3 regions of the Nonomuraea sp. B19D2 genome follow, and region 3 is predicted to be linked to each of the others. Evidence: riboswitches for the same ligand, from Rfam matches in the RefSeq annotation. Region 3 holds a riboswitch; each other region holds the start of a gene.
The links. Region 3 has a riboswitch for cyclic di-AMP ahead of ABN273_RS05140 (C40 family peptidase). Riboswitches for the same ligand answer to the same signal wherever they lie in the genome.
Positions count from the first base shown of each region.

Region 1: another riboswitch for cyclic di-AMP. It lies ahead of ABN273_RS14970 (hypothetical protein); the one in region 3 lies ahead of ABN273_RS05140 (C40 family peptidase).
Region 2: another riboswitch for cyclic di-AMP. It lies ahead of ABN273_RS08540 (C40 family peptidase); the one in region 3 lies ahead of ABN273_RS05140 (C40 family peptidase).

Region 1 covers NZ_JBEFAK010000007.1:8,252-11,516, forward strand. The annotation lists gene ABN273_RS14955 (rod shape-determining protein) at 1-364, opposite strand, end outside; gene ABN273_RS14960 (class I SAM-dependent methyltransferase) at 501-1,067, shown strand; gene ABN273_RS14965 (DUF5302 domain-containing protein) at 1,182-1,382, shown strand; cyclic di-AMP (ydaO/yuaA leader) riboswitch at 1,551-1,686, shown strand; gene ABN273_RS14970 (hypothetical protein) at 1,876-2,553, shown strand; gene ABN273_RS14975 (alpha/beta fold hydrolase) at 2,600-3,265, shown strand, end outside.
Region 2 covers NZ_JBEFAK010000003.1:408,772-412,036, forward strand. The annotation lists gene ABN273_RS08535 (hypothetical protein) at 1-796, opposite strand, end outside; gene ABN273_RS08540 (C40 family peptidase) at 905-1,420, opposite strand; cyclic di-AMP (ydaO/yuaA leader) riboswitch at 1,494-1,657, opposite strand; gene ABN273_RS08545 (C40 family peptidase) at 2,078-3,052, opposite strand; gene ABN273_RS08550 (NYN domain-containing protein) at 3,164-3,265, opposite strand, start outside.
Region 3 covers NZ_JBEFAK010000002.1:317,401-320,665, forward strand. The annotation lists gene ABN273_RS05130 (hypothetical protein) at 1-575, shown strand, start outside; gene ABN273_RS05135 (amino-acid N-acetyltransferase) at 598-1,155, opposite strand; cyclic di-AMP (ydaO/yuaA leader) riboswitch at 1,432-1,581, shown strand; gene ABN273_RS05140 (C40 family peptidase) at 1,677-2,630, shown strand; gene ABN273_RS05145 (helix-turn-helix domain-containing protein) at 2,645-2,857, opposite strand.

The DNA.
Region 1 (3,265 bases), on a different contig from region 3:
TCAGCTCGATCCGCCTGGCGTCCGCCTCGAACGCCAGGTCGCTCAGCGCCGCCCGCTCGATCGGGGTGGAGCTGTCGGGCAGCGCCATGACCAGGCGCGGCCTGGCGAACGGATTGCGCTGCACCTTGCTCAGGAAGTACCTGACCATGCGCCGGGTGAGCTCGCCGTCGACCGGCAGGCCGCCGCTGACCGGCCAGCACGTCTCGCCGTCGGTCGCGTCCGCGCCGTACGCGATGATCTTGCCGGTGCGGTCGTCGAGCACGACCGCCGAGGGCTCGTCGAGCACGATGCCCTTGCCCCGCGCATAGATGCGCGTGCTCGTGCCTCCCAGATCCACCGCCAGGTCACGGCCGAGGAGGCTCATGGCAGGACCGGGGGCTTGACCATCATGCCGGGTCTATTTCCTGAGCTGCTCCAACCCAACACCAGGAACCGAACGGTTCCCTTTTACCTAAGGCGTATCTTGTCCGGCAGCACCCCGGACGCCAGGAGGACCAGCAGTGCTCGACTACGACCTCGAGGCCGAACACTACGACGAGACCCGGGGCGGGCTGCCGCGCGCCGGGGCCGCCGCCGACGCCGTGCGCCGCCTCGTATCCGGCGGCACGCTGCTCGACATCGCCTGCGGCACCGGGCTCGTGACGAGGGAGCTGGCCGGTCGGGGGCTGCGGGTGTTCGGGGTGGACGCCTCCGCGGGGATGGCGCGGATCGCCGCCGGGCGCGTGGACGTGGTGCTGGGCGATGCCCGTACGCTGCCCGTACGCGACGGCTCGGTCGACGCCGTCACCACCATCTGGCTGCTGCACCTGCTGGACGACGCCCGCCCGGTGATCGCCGAGGCCGCCCGCGTGCTGCGGCCAGGTGGAGTGTTCGTCACGACGGTCGACAAGCGGGCCGCGCACGGTACGGGAGGGCGCCGGGAGCCGTCCGACCGGGCCGGACTGGTCGTCGAGGAGGCGGCCAGGCACGGGCTCCGGCCGAGCGGTGAGACCCGATTCGTGGGACACGGGCAAAGCCGCTCAAGCCCGGACCCGGTGTTCCGCCTGATGGCGTTCACCCGCGACTGAACGGCGCCGGGCGGGGTGGCAGTGCAGCCCCGCAAAGGCAGTGGGGAAGCCGGTTTCGCGTCATAAGCGGGGCCATGCGAAGCTGTGACTGTCCCCAACACCATGGAGGTCCTCATGGCGGATACACCGGAGCAGGAAGTCAGCGAAAATCCCGAGGACGAGATGAAGCGCAAGTTCCGCGAGGCGTTGGAGCGTAAGCGCAACCAGCACGCGGGCTCGGGCGCGGGTGGCAGGGGCGGTGACCCGTCGAAGATCCATGGGTCGCACGGTCCGGCTGCGAGTAAAAGATCGTTCAGGCGCAAGAGCGGCGGCTGAGGCTGGGATTTCCCAGGGGGTACGGCACTGCCGTGCCCCCTTTTTTCTTTGTGCGGGAAGGTAGATCTTCTGCCCGATTCATGACGAAGTGTTTGCGTATGTCCGGAATGCGTGGTTAGAGTGTTGCCCAATTCACAGCCGGTGGCGTGGACCTCACCCAGGAGGAACAGCCGGCTGGCGCCGAATCCCGATCACTCGGGAACCGGGGACCCACCGCAGTTGGGGTGAATCCGACCACGTGTCGGTAGGGCATCTCCACGCCCGAACCCGCCAGCTAACCCGGTAGGCGAGATGGAGAGGACATATGAACGCCATGCCCGACCGCGTCGCACCCCCGGACAGCGTGATAGCCGCCGCCTACTGAGCGGTCCCTTCCTCAGGCTCGTTTCGCGCTCCGCGTAGCTTCCTCCCCTTTGCCAGGTGCTCTGCCCAGCTACGCCCTTTTTCGAGCGAGCGCAACTCCCTGCCCCCGTCGCGAAGGACTTTACTTTTCATGTCTGCACGTTTTGGCCTGCGTTCTCTCGTCCTGCTCACCGCCTGCACCGTAAGTGCGCTCGCCGTCGCGGGCACCGCGGCTCACGCCGACTCGAACGATGATGAGAAGGTCCTGCTCAAGGGCTCGACCACGGCTTCGTACTTCTGGGACGACGCCTCCGGCCGCGCCGGCGACACCGGGCTGCCCGCCAGCGGCAAGCCCATGCAGAAGGGCCTGGCCGCCAGCCCGAGCTGGCCGCTCATGACCGAGGGTTACGTGGTCTACAAGGGCAAGAAGATGCCCTTCTTCGTCGGCGACCGCGGCCCGGGCGTGCCCTCCAACCGCGGGATCATGCTGGACCTGGACGCCAAGACGTTCGCGGAGCTCACCGGCGGCACGTTCAACTCCGACACGCTGCATGTTGACGGCAACGGCGGCCAGGGTCACATCGAGGTCGACTACGTCATCACCAAGTGGGGCAAGGGTCCGGGCAGGAAGAACTATCCGGTTCCGTTCTCGACCGGCGCCTGGGCCGAGCAGGACAACAACCCGGCCGAGCCGCCGCCCGCGGCCACTGAGACCGCGCCCACTTCGTTCTCGAAGACCACGGCCGCCGTTCTGGCCGGTGCCGTGGCCGTGGCCGGCGGCAGCGCGGCGCTCACCAGCGACCGCATCCGCGGCCTCATCAATCTCTGACTTCACGGTCTTTACGGGTCGCTAACAGAATGTCATTCTGGTCCTCGTGACCACCCGTGTAGCCGCTAACGGCATCGAAATCGCCTACGAGAGCTTCGGTTTGCACGAGGGCCGTCCCCTGCTCCTCATCATGGGCCTCGGCGCGCAGCTCATCCACTGGGACGAAGGGCTCTGCGAGCTGCTGGCGGAGCAGGGACACCACGTCGTACGGTTCGACAACCGCGACGCGGGCCTCTCCACACACTTCCACGACGAGGGCGCTCCCACTTTCGGGGCGCCCTCGCCGTATCTGCTGGACGACCTGGCCGACGACGCCGCGGGGCTCATGGAGGCCCTCGGCTGGCCCGCCGCGCACGTGGTCGGTGCCTCGATGGGCGGCATGATCGCCCAGGCCCTGGCCATCCGCCACCCGGACCGGGTGCTGACGCTGACCTCGATCATGTCCACGCCCGGCCCCTCGGTGGCCCCGCCGACGGAGACCGCGCTCGCCGCTCTCCTGGCCAGGCCCCCGGCCGACCGCGAAACCGTCCTCGCCCAGGCGGTGCAGACCTGGTCGATCATCGGCTCGCCCGGGTACGAGCTGGACCGCGAGCGGATCCGCGAGGTGGCCGGGCTGGCGTTCGACCGCTGCTTCGACCCCGACGGCACGGCCAGGCAACTCGCCGCGATCATGGCCTCGGGCGACCGCACGGCGCTGCTCGCGGGCGTACAG
Region 2 (3,265 bases), on a different contig from region 3:
AGTCGCGCCACCGTGCGGTCAGCGTGGCCGCGGAGAGGCCCAGCGCGGCGAGTGCCTGATCGACGCCGACTGCCCGGGCATCACGGTAGAGCCTCACCAGGGTCTCCTCACCGAACCGGTCAGCGATGAAGCGACACGCCAGCCAGGCTTCCTGGTACGCCCGCGCGAGCCGCAGGGGGTCCCGCCCGTCGGCCGCGAAAGCGGCAGGTCCGGGCAACTCACCCGGCAACCGGCCGGACCGCACCTCGGCGGCGAGCTCGGCGGCGGCGGTCCGCACGGGGAGCCCGGAGTCGCGGTATCCCACGTAGTCGGCGAACCCCTCGTAGAGCCAGACGGGCAGGCGGTCGGTGCCCGCCGCGACGTGGGTGAGCTCATGGGCCAGTACGACGTCCTTGCCGGTGGAGTTCAGCTTGGCGAAGAACTCGGGGACGATGATCACCCGGCCGCCGTCGGCCACCGCGGCCAGCCCGTCGACCCGCCCCACCCCGGCCAGCCTGGCCGCTTCCGCGGCGGAGCGGGGAACGACGATCAGCGGTCGTACTGGCCGGCCGAGCACGTCCGAGACCCGTTGCCCGGCCACGTCGGCTCTGCGCGCGAGTTCGCGGAGCTCACCGGGTGGGGTGTGGTGGCCGACGACGACGGACCGCGCGCCACGGACGACGAACGCGTCGTCACGCCACAGGTTGCGGGCCCCCGGCGGGAGGGCCGGAGAATCGGGGGTGGGGGCGCTGGCTGGGGCGACGGCGAGGAGCACGATGGAGACCACCGCGACCCGCCGACTCACCCACCTGGACACGATGCCCGATCGTAGTCGCCCCACAAGGGCCACATCGGCCGCGCTTACGTGTGCGCCGACGCGGTGGGACGAGCCCCGCCCGGACCAACGGGTTCGGGCGGGGCTTGGTCACAGGCCGGGTCGGACCGCGCCCACGAAGGACGCCTTACGCCATCCGCCCAGCTTGTCGATGCGCACCCGTTCGCCTGTCCGCGGCGAGTGGATCATCCTTCCCTTGCCGACGTACATGCCCACGTGGCCCAGCCCGTTGAAGAACAGCAGGTCGCCGGGCTGGAGGTGCCGCCAGGAGACCTTGTTCCCGATGCGGGCGAACTGGCTGCTTGCCACGCGCGGGATCTTCACCCCGGCCTTCTTCCAGGCGTACTGGACGAGGCCGGAGCAGTCGAACGAACCAGGACCTGTGCCTCCGTACCGGTACGGGTCACCGATCTGGTTCTTGGCGGCTGAGACAGCCTTGCGGGCCTTGGACTTCTGCCGGGCGACCTTGACCGCCCTGAGCGTTGCGGCCTTGGCCGACGTCGAGGTCTGGGCGGTCGTGACCGCCTTGGCCGTCGAGGCCGACGTGCTGGTGGCCGCCTGAGCCGTTGGGGCATGGAGGACCAGACCTCCGGCCGTCACGGTCATCGTGAGCGCTACGCCACTCAGGGCAAAGCGGGACAGACGGGGGTTATGCGGGGAGGTAGACAGGATTTCTCCTTGAGTCTTCCACGAATGCCTACCGGGTTAGCTGACGGATTCGGGCCTGGAAGTAGCCCTACGGCGCGATCTACGCGCCGATTCACCCCTGATCCCTGGGTTACTGGGATCGCTGGGTCCCCGGCTCCGTGCCTCCTGGCTGCACGGACTCGGCAGGCCACCGCCCGATCAAGGGATTGACACGGGGATACGGGGCGGTGACCAGCGGATCTTTATCTGTCTCGCATCGGTAGGGACCGATGCGGGTTCGCGGAGGACATGGCTCGTTCACCGCGACGTCGCCAGAAGCTACGCCGAACCGTCAAGAATCGGCAAAGCGAGACATGGCCTGTAAAGATCAGATAAAGCGGTTTGTAAGAGTGGAAATCGCTGCTGGAGCACCAGGCTCTGTTACCGAAATGTGACACTGCTCACACTTCTTTTCGCAGGCGTTTGTCAGATCGCGATTGTCGCCTTTTTCACATTTGCCGCGTCTCCATCAGGCCCTGACTATGCAGACTCCCGCGCCATAAACTATGGTGCATAGTAGAAGACGTCACGAGCGATCGTTCAGCCACTCAGCGCGTGAGGGCCCGGTAAGCGCGCCTACGGGCGGACGACGCCCACGATGGGGCCGCCGTAGGCGGAGAGCTTGACGACCTTGACCACGTCGCCGGTCTGGGGCGCGTGGACGATGTTCCCGTTGCCGGCGTAAATGACGACGTGACCCAGGCCCGAGGTGAAGATGAGGTCCCCAGGCTGGAGATCCGTCAAATCGACCTTGCGGTTGGCCCCCCACGCCCACTGCTGCCACGTCGTACGCGGCAACGACACGCCGCCGGCGCGCCATGCCGCCTGGGTCAGGCCCGAGCAGTCATAGCCCCGTGGACCGGTCCCGCCGTAGATGTACGGCTTGCCCACCTGGGCGTAGGCGAAGCGCAGGACGGCGGCGGCGTTGCCGGAGGCCGGGCCCGTGTACTTGATGCCGACGCTGTTCGGATTGCCGGGATTGTAGGCGTCCAGCCTCCTCAGCAGCTTCTTCTGCTGGGAGATCAGCTTCAGGATCTCCGCGCGTTCCTTCTCGACGCCGTCCCGCTCCTTGTCCGCGACCTCCAGCGCCTCCTCCGCCTTGTCGCGCTCGGCCTTCAGCCCGCGGTTCTCGCGGTCGAACGCGGCCAGCTTCTCCGCCCGCTCCTTCGACAGCTGCCCGGTCAGCGTCAGCGCTGTCAGCAGGGCCTCGGGGTTGTCCGTGCCGATCAGCCCGGGCAAGGAGGTCAGGTCGCTGCCGAGTTTGTAGCTGTTGACGGCCATGCCGATCACCTCGGCCCGCAGGTCCGCGACGGTCGCCAGCTTGCGCTTGTAGCTGTCGTTCAGCTTGGTGTACGAGCTCTTGGCCGTCTTGTACCGCTCATTGGCCGTGTTGAACCGTTCGACGACCTTGTCGGCCTTGTCGTTGAGCTTCTCGAGCTTGGCCTTGGCCTGCCGGAGCGTGGGTTTGGGATCAGCGAGGGCGGGGCCTATCGGGGACAGGAGCAGCCCGAACGCGAGACCCGCGGCCACCGGCACCCTGCCAAACCTCACTGTGTCGCCTCCCAGGGATGATATCTGGGGCGAAATAGTACAGAAGTGGCGGGTGAGGTATCCCCTAAACGCAGCAAATCGTGATGGAGCGCCAACCAGCCGGTCCGTAATCTAGGCCCGCCCCAGCCTGCGCAGCAGCAAGCCAGACGGAACGGGTCTGGCTCCCATCCGCCTGACGGACTCGGCCACCTCGCGGTCCGACGACACCACGGC
Region 3 (3,265 bases):
TCCGGCTGGGACTGCGACTGCTGACCATACTGGGGCTGCTGGCCGTAGCCCTGCTGGCCCGACTGCTGCTGCTGGCCGTACTGCTGGTCGTACTGGGGCTGCTGACCATACTGAGGCTGCTGGCCGTAGTCCGGCTGGGCCTGGGGCTGCTGGCCGTAGTCCGGCTGGGCCTGGGGCTGCTGGCCGTACTGCTGGCCCGAGGGCGGCTGCTGGCCGTACTGGGGCTGGCCGTAACCCTGCTGACCGTATTGAGGCTGCTGGCCGTGCTGGGGCTGGCCATACTGCTGCTGTTGCTGGCCGTATTGGGGCTGCTGGCCGTAGCCCTGCTGGCCGTACTGGGGCTGCTGACCGTAGGCATCGTCCGCCCGGTAGCCGACCACAGTCACGTCGGGGTCGGGCTCGCCGGGGCGGCGACCCGCGTTCTGTTGTCCGTATTCCGGGGTGCCGGCGGGGTTGTCGCCGGAGTCGTCCTGTGGATACGGCGGCTGTCCGGTGCTCACCGTGTCACCTCGCTTCGAGTGCGCGTGTGGCACGTGTCAGGACACATGCCTGTCCTGCCCAACGTATCGACATAGGTATCAACAATCACCTTTCCAGCTAGTCAAGGTCCGCGTCACCCGATGTCAGATGGAGCAGCATGCGGGTGTTGCCCAGCGTGTTCGGCTTGACGTGTTCCAGGTCGAGGAACTCCGCCACACCCTCGTCGTACGAGGCCAGCAGCTCGGCGTAGACCTCGTGTGAGACCGGTGTGCCCTGGATCGGGCGGAATCCGTGCCTCGCGAAGAAGTCGACCTCAAAAGTGAGACAGAATACACGTCGCAGACCAAGATCTTTAGCCTGCTGGATCAACGCGGAGACGATCCGGTGGCCGACGCCCATCCCCCGGCACTCGGGATCCACGGCCACCGTGCGGACCTCTGCGAGGTCCTCCCAGAGCACGTGGAGCGCGCCGCAGCCGACGACCTGTCCGCCTCGCTCGGCCACCCAGAACTCCTGTACGTCCTCGTACAGCGTCACTGTGGCCTTCTCCAGGAGCCGCGGACCCGCGCCCGCGTAGGTGTCCACCAGGCGCCTGACCGCGCGCACGTCGGGCGTGCGGGCTCGCCGGACCACCACCGCGGTCTCGGGCGCTGTCAGTTCGGCCACCTGCTCCATGGTTCTCCAGAGTACAGATCTCATTACGGCTCAGCCCTAACTCCCATGTCTCGGCCCATCCTGTTACATCTCGTGGCCAGATGAGCACGGAGCTCGCACCCGGTGGGGGTAAGCGCGAAAGCACGGACATAGAGGGCATAAGGTCAGTTCCGCACAGGTGATCACGAGATCACCTTGTGACCCTTCGGTTGTGAAACCTCTACAGACTTGGCAGTTCTGGTTGAGCACGAACCTGGAGTGCATTAGTGTCCAGCGACAATGCTCCCCGTATGTCGTACGGGTGGCACGCTCAATTCCCGAAAGGGGAGCCGGGGACCCACAGGTGGTGACCTCCAGCGCCATCACAGGGGTGAGTCCGAGTCTCTCGGTAGGGCTGCTCCGGCCCGAACCCGTCAGCTAACCCGGTAGGCGTCTATGAGAGGAGCTGATTGGTGAAGCGCACGCGTGACGGTGGGGGGAAGTCAGCGGGCAAGCACGCCCGCCCTCCGGAACGGGCACGGCGGCCGCGCCACGTCGGTGTGGTGAGTCTCACAGTCGCCGCGCTGCTGTTCGCCATCCCCGTCGGTTCGGCGTCCGCGGACCCCAAGCCCTCGTTGAAGGAGCTCGCCGCCCAGGCCCAGGAGCTGCACACCCAGATCGAGACGCTGACCGAGCAGTACAACGGCCAGCGGGAGAAGCTCAAGTCGGCCAAGAATGCCTCCGATGCCGCGCAGAAGACGTTGACGTCCAGCGAGACGGATCTGGCCGCCAAGCGCGCGAAGGCCGCCCTGCTCGCCCAGAACGCCTACATCACGGGCGGATTCACCAGGACCCTGGCGTTCGCCACCTCCAAGGACCCGGAGGACTTCCTCAACCGCGCCGCGACCTCGTACGCGCTGGAGCAGGAGCAGGGCGAGGAGATCAACCAGCTCGCCAAGGCCATGGAGGCCGCAGCCCGCGCCAGGGCGGGCGCCACGGCACGCATCGACGAGGTCCAGAAGATCGTCGACGACCTCAAGTCCAAGCGCGACAAGATCACCACGATGGTGGCCAAGGTCGAGAGCAGCCTGTTCAAGCGGGCCCTAGGCGAGGCGGGACAGCCCGGCACGCGCGCCGTGCGCGTCAACCTGCCCATCGCGGGCAGCGGCAAGGCCGCGGAGGCCGCGCGGTGGGCGCTCACACAGCAGCTCAAGCCGTACGTCTGGGGCGCCGAGGGGCCGAACTCCTACGACTGCTCCGGGCTGGTCATGGCGGCGTTCCAGCGGGTGGGCATCTCGCTGCCGCACTACACCGGCAACCAGTGGACCGCGGGGAGGCACATCTCGCGCTCGGAGCTGCGGCCCGGCGACCTGGTGTTCTTCTACAGCGACCTGCACCACGTGGGCATCTACATCGGCGGCGGCATGATGGTGCACGCCCCACAGACGGGCGACGTCGTACGGATCGCGTCGATCGCCAGGCGGCCGTTCGCCGGCGCGGTGCGCATCGCCGACTGACAGCCAGGTCGCAGCTAGATCAGCTGGCGGCGCGCGGCCCAGGCCACGGCCTCGATCGCCGTGGCGACGCCGATGCGGTCGCAGATGCCGCGTAATCTCCGGCGTACCGTGCGCCCGCTGATATCCAGACGTCTGCCCACCCGATCGACCGTGACTCCCCTGGCCAGCTCCGCCAGCAGCGCCAAATCCGCATGGCTTAGCTCAACGCCTTCAGTGAGCACATCCACCGGGAGCCCTCCCCCCAACAGCAGAACTCGGACCTCACAGATGGGCCAAAGCCGCTCCTCGGAGACGGTAAACGCATCGCGGAAAGGACGTCAAGCATGACAATCGTCGCACTTGACGGGGGCTATTGACATGATCCGTTATATGTGGCGCACTCGCGATATGTCAGGACGCCCGGCAGGCGATGAGTGATCTCTTCGGGCCTTACCGCACGCTATCAATGGGCCTCGGGACGTTCCCGATTTTGATCCGTTCGGCGCGAAGTTTCGGGGTGATCCATAAGCCGGTCATTGCCGGCTGAGCGCGCCAAGCAAGATCTTCCGCTCGCGTGTTGAGCCACCAATCGCTCGCTTTGTACGGCGATTCATATCCCGCCGGGAGATCCAGGTCAGGCCATTGAAATGGCCGGC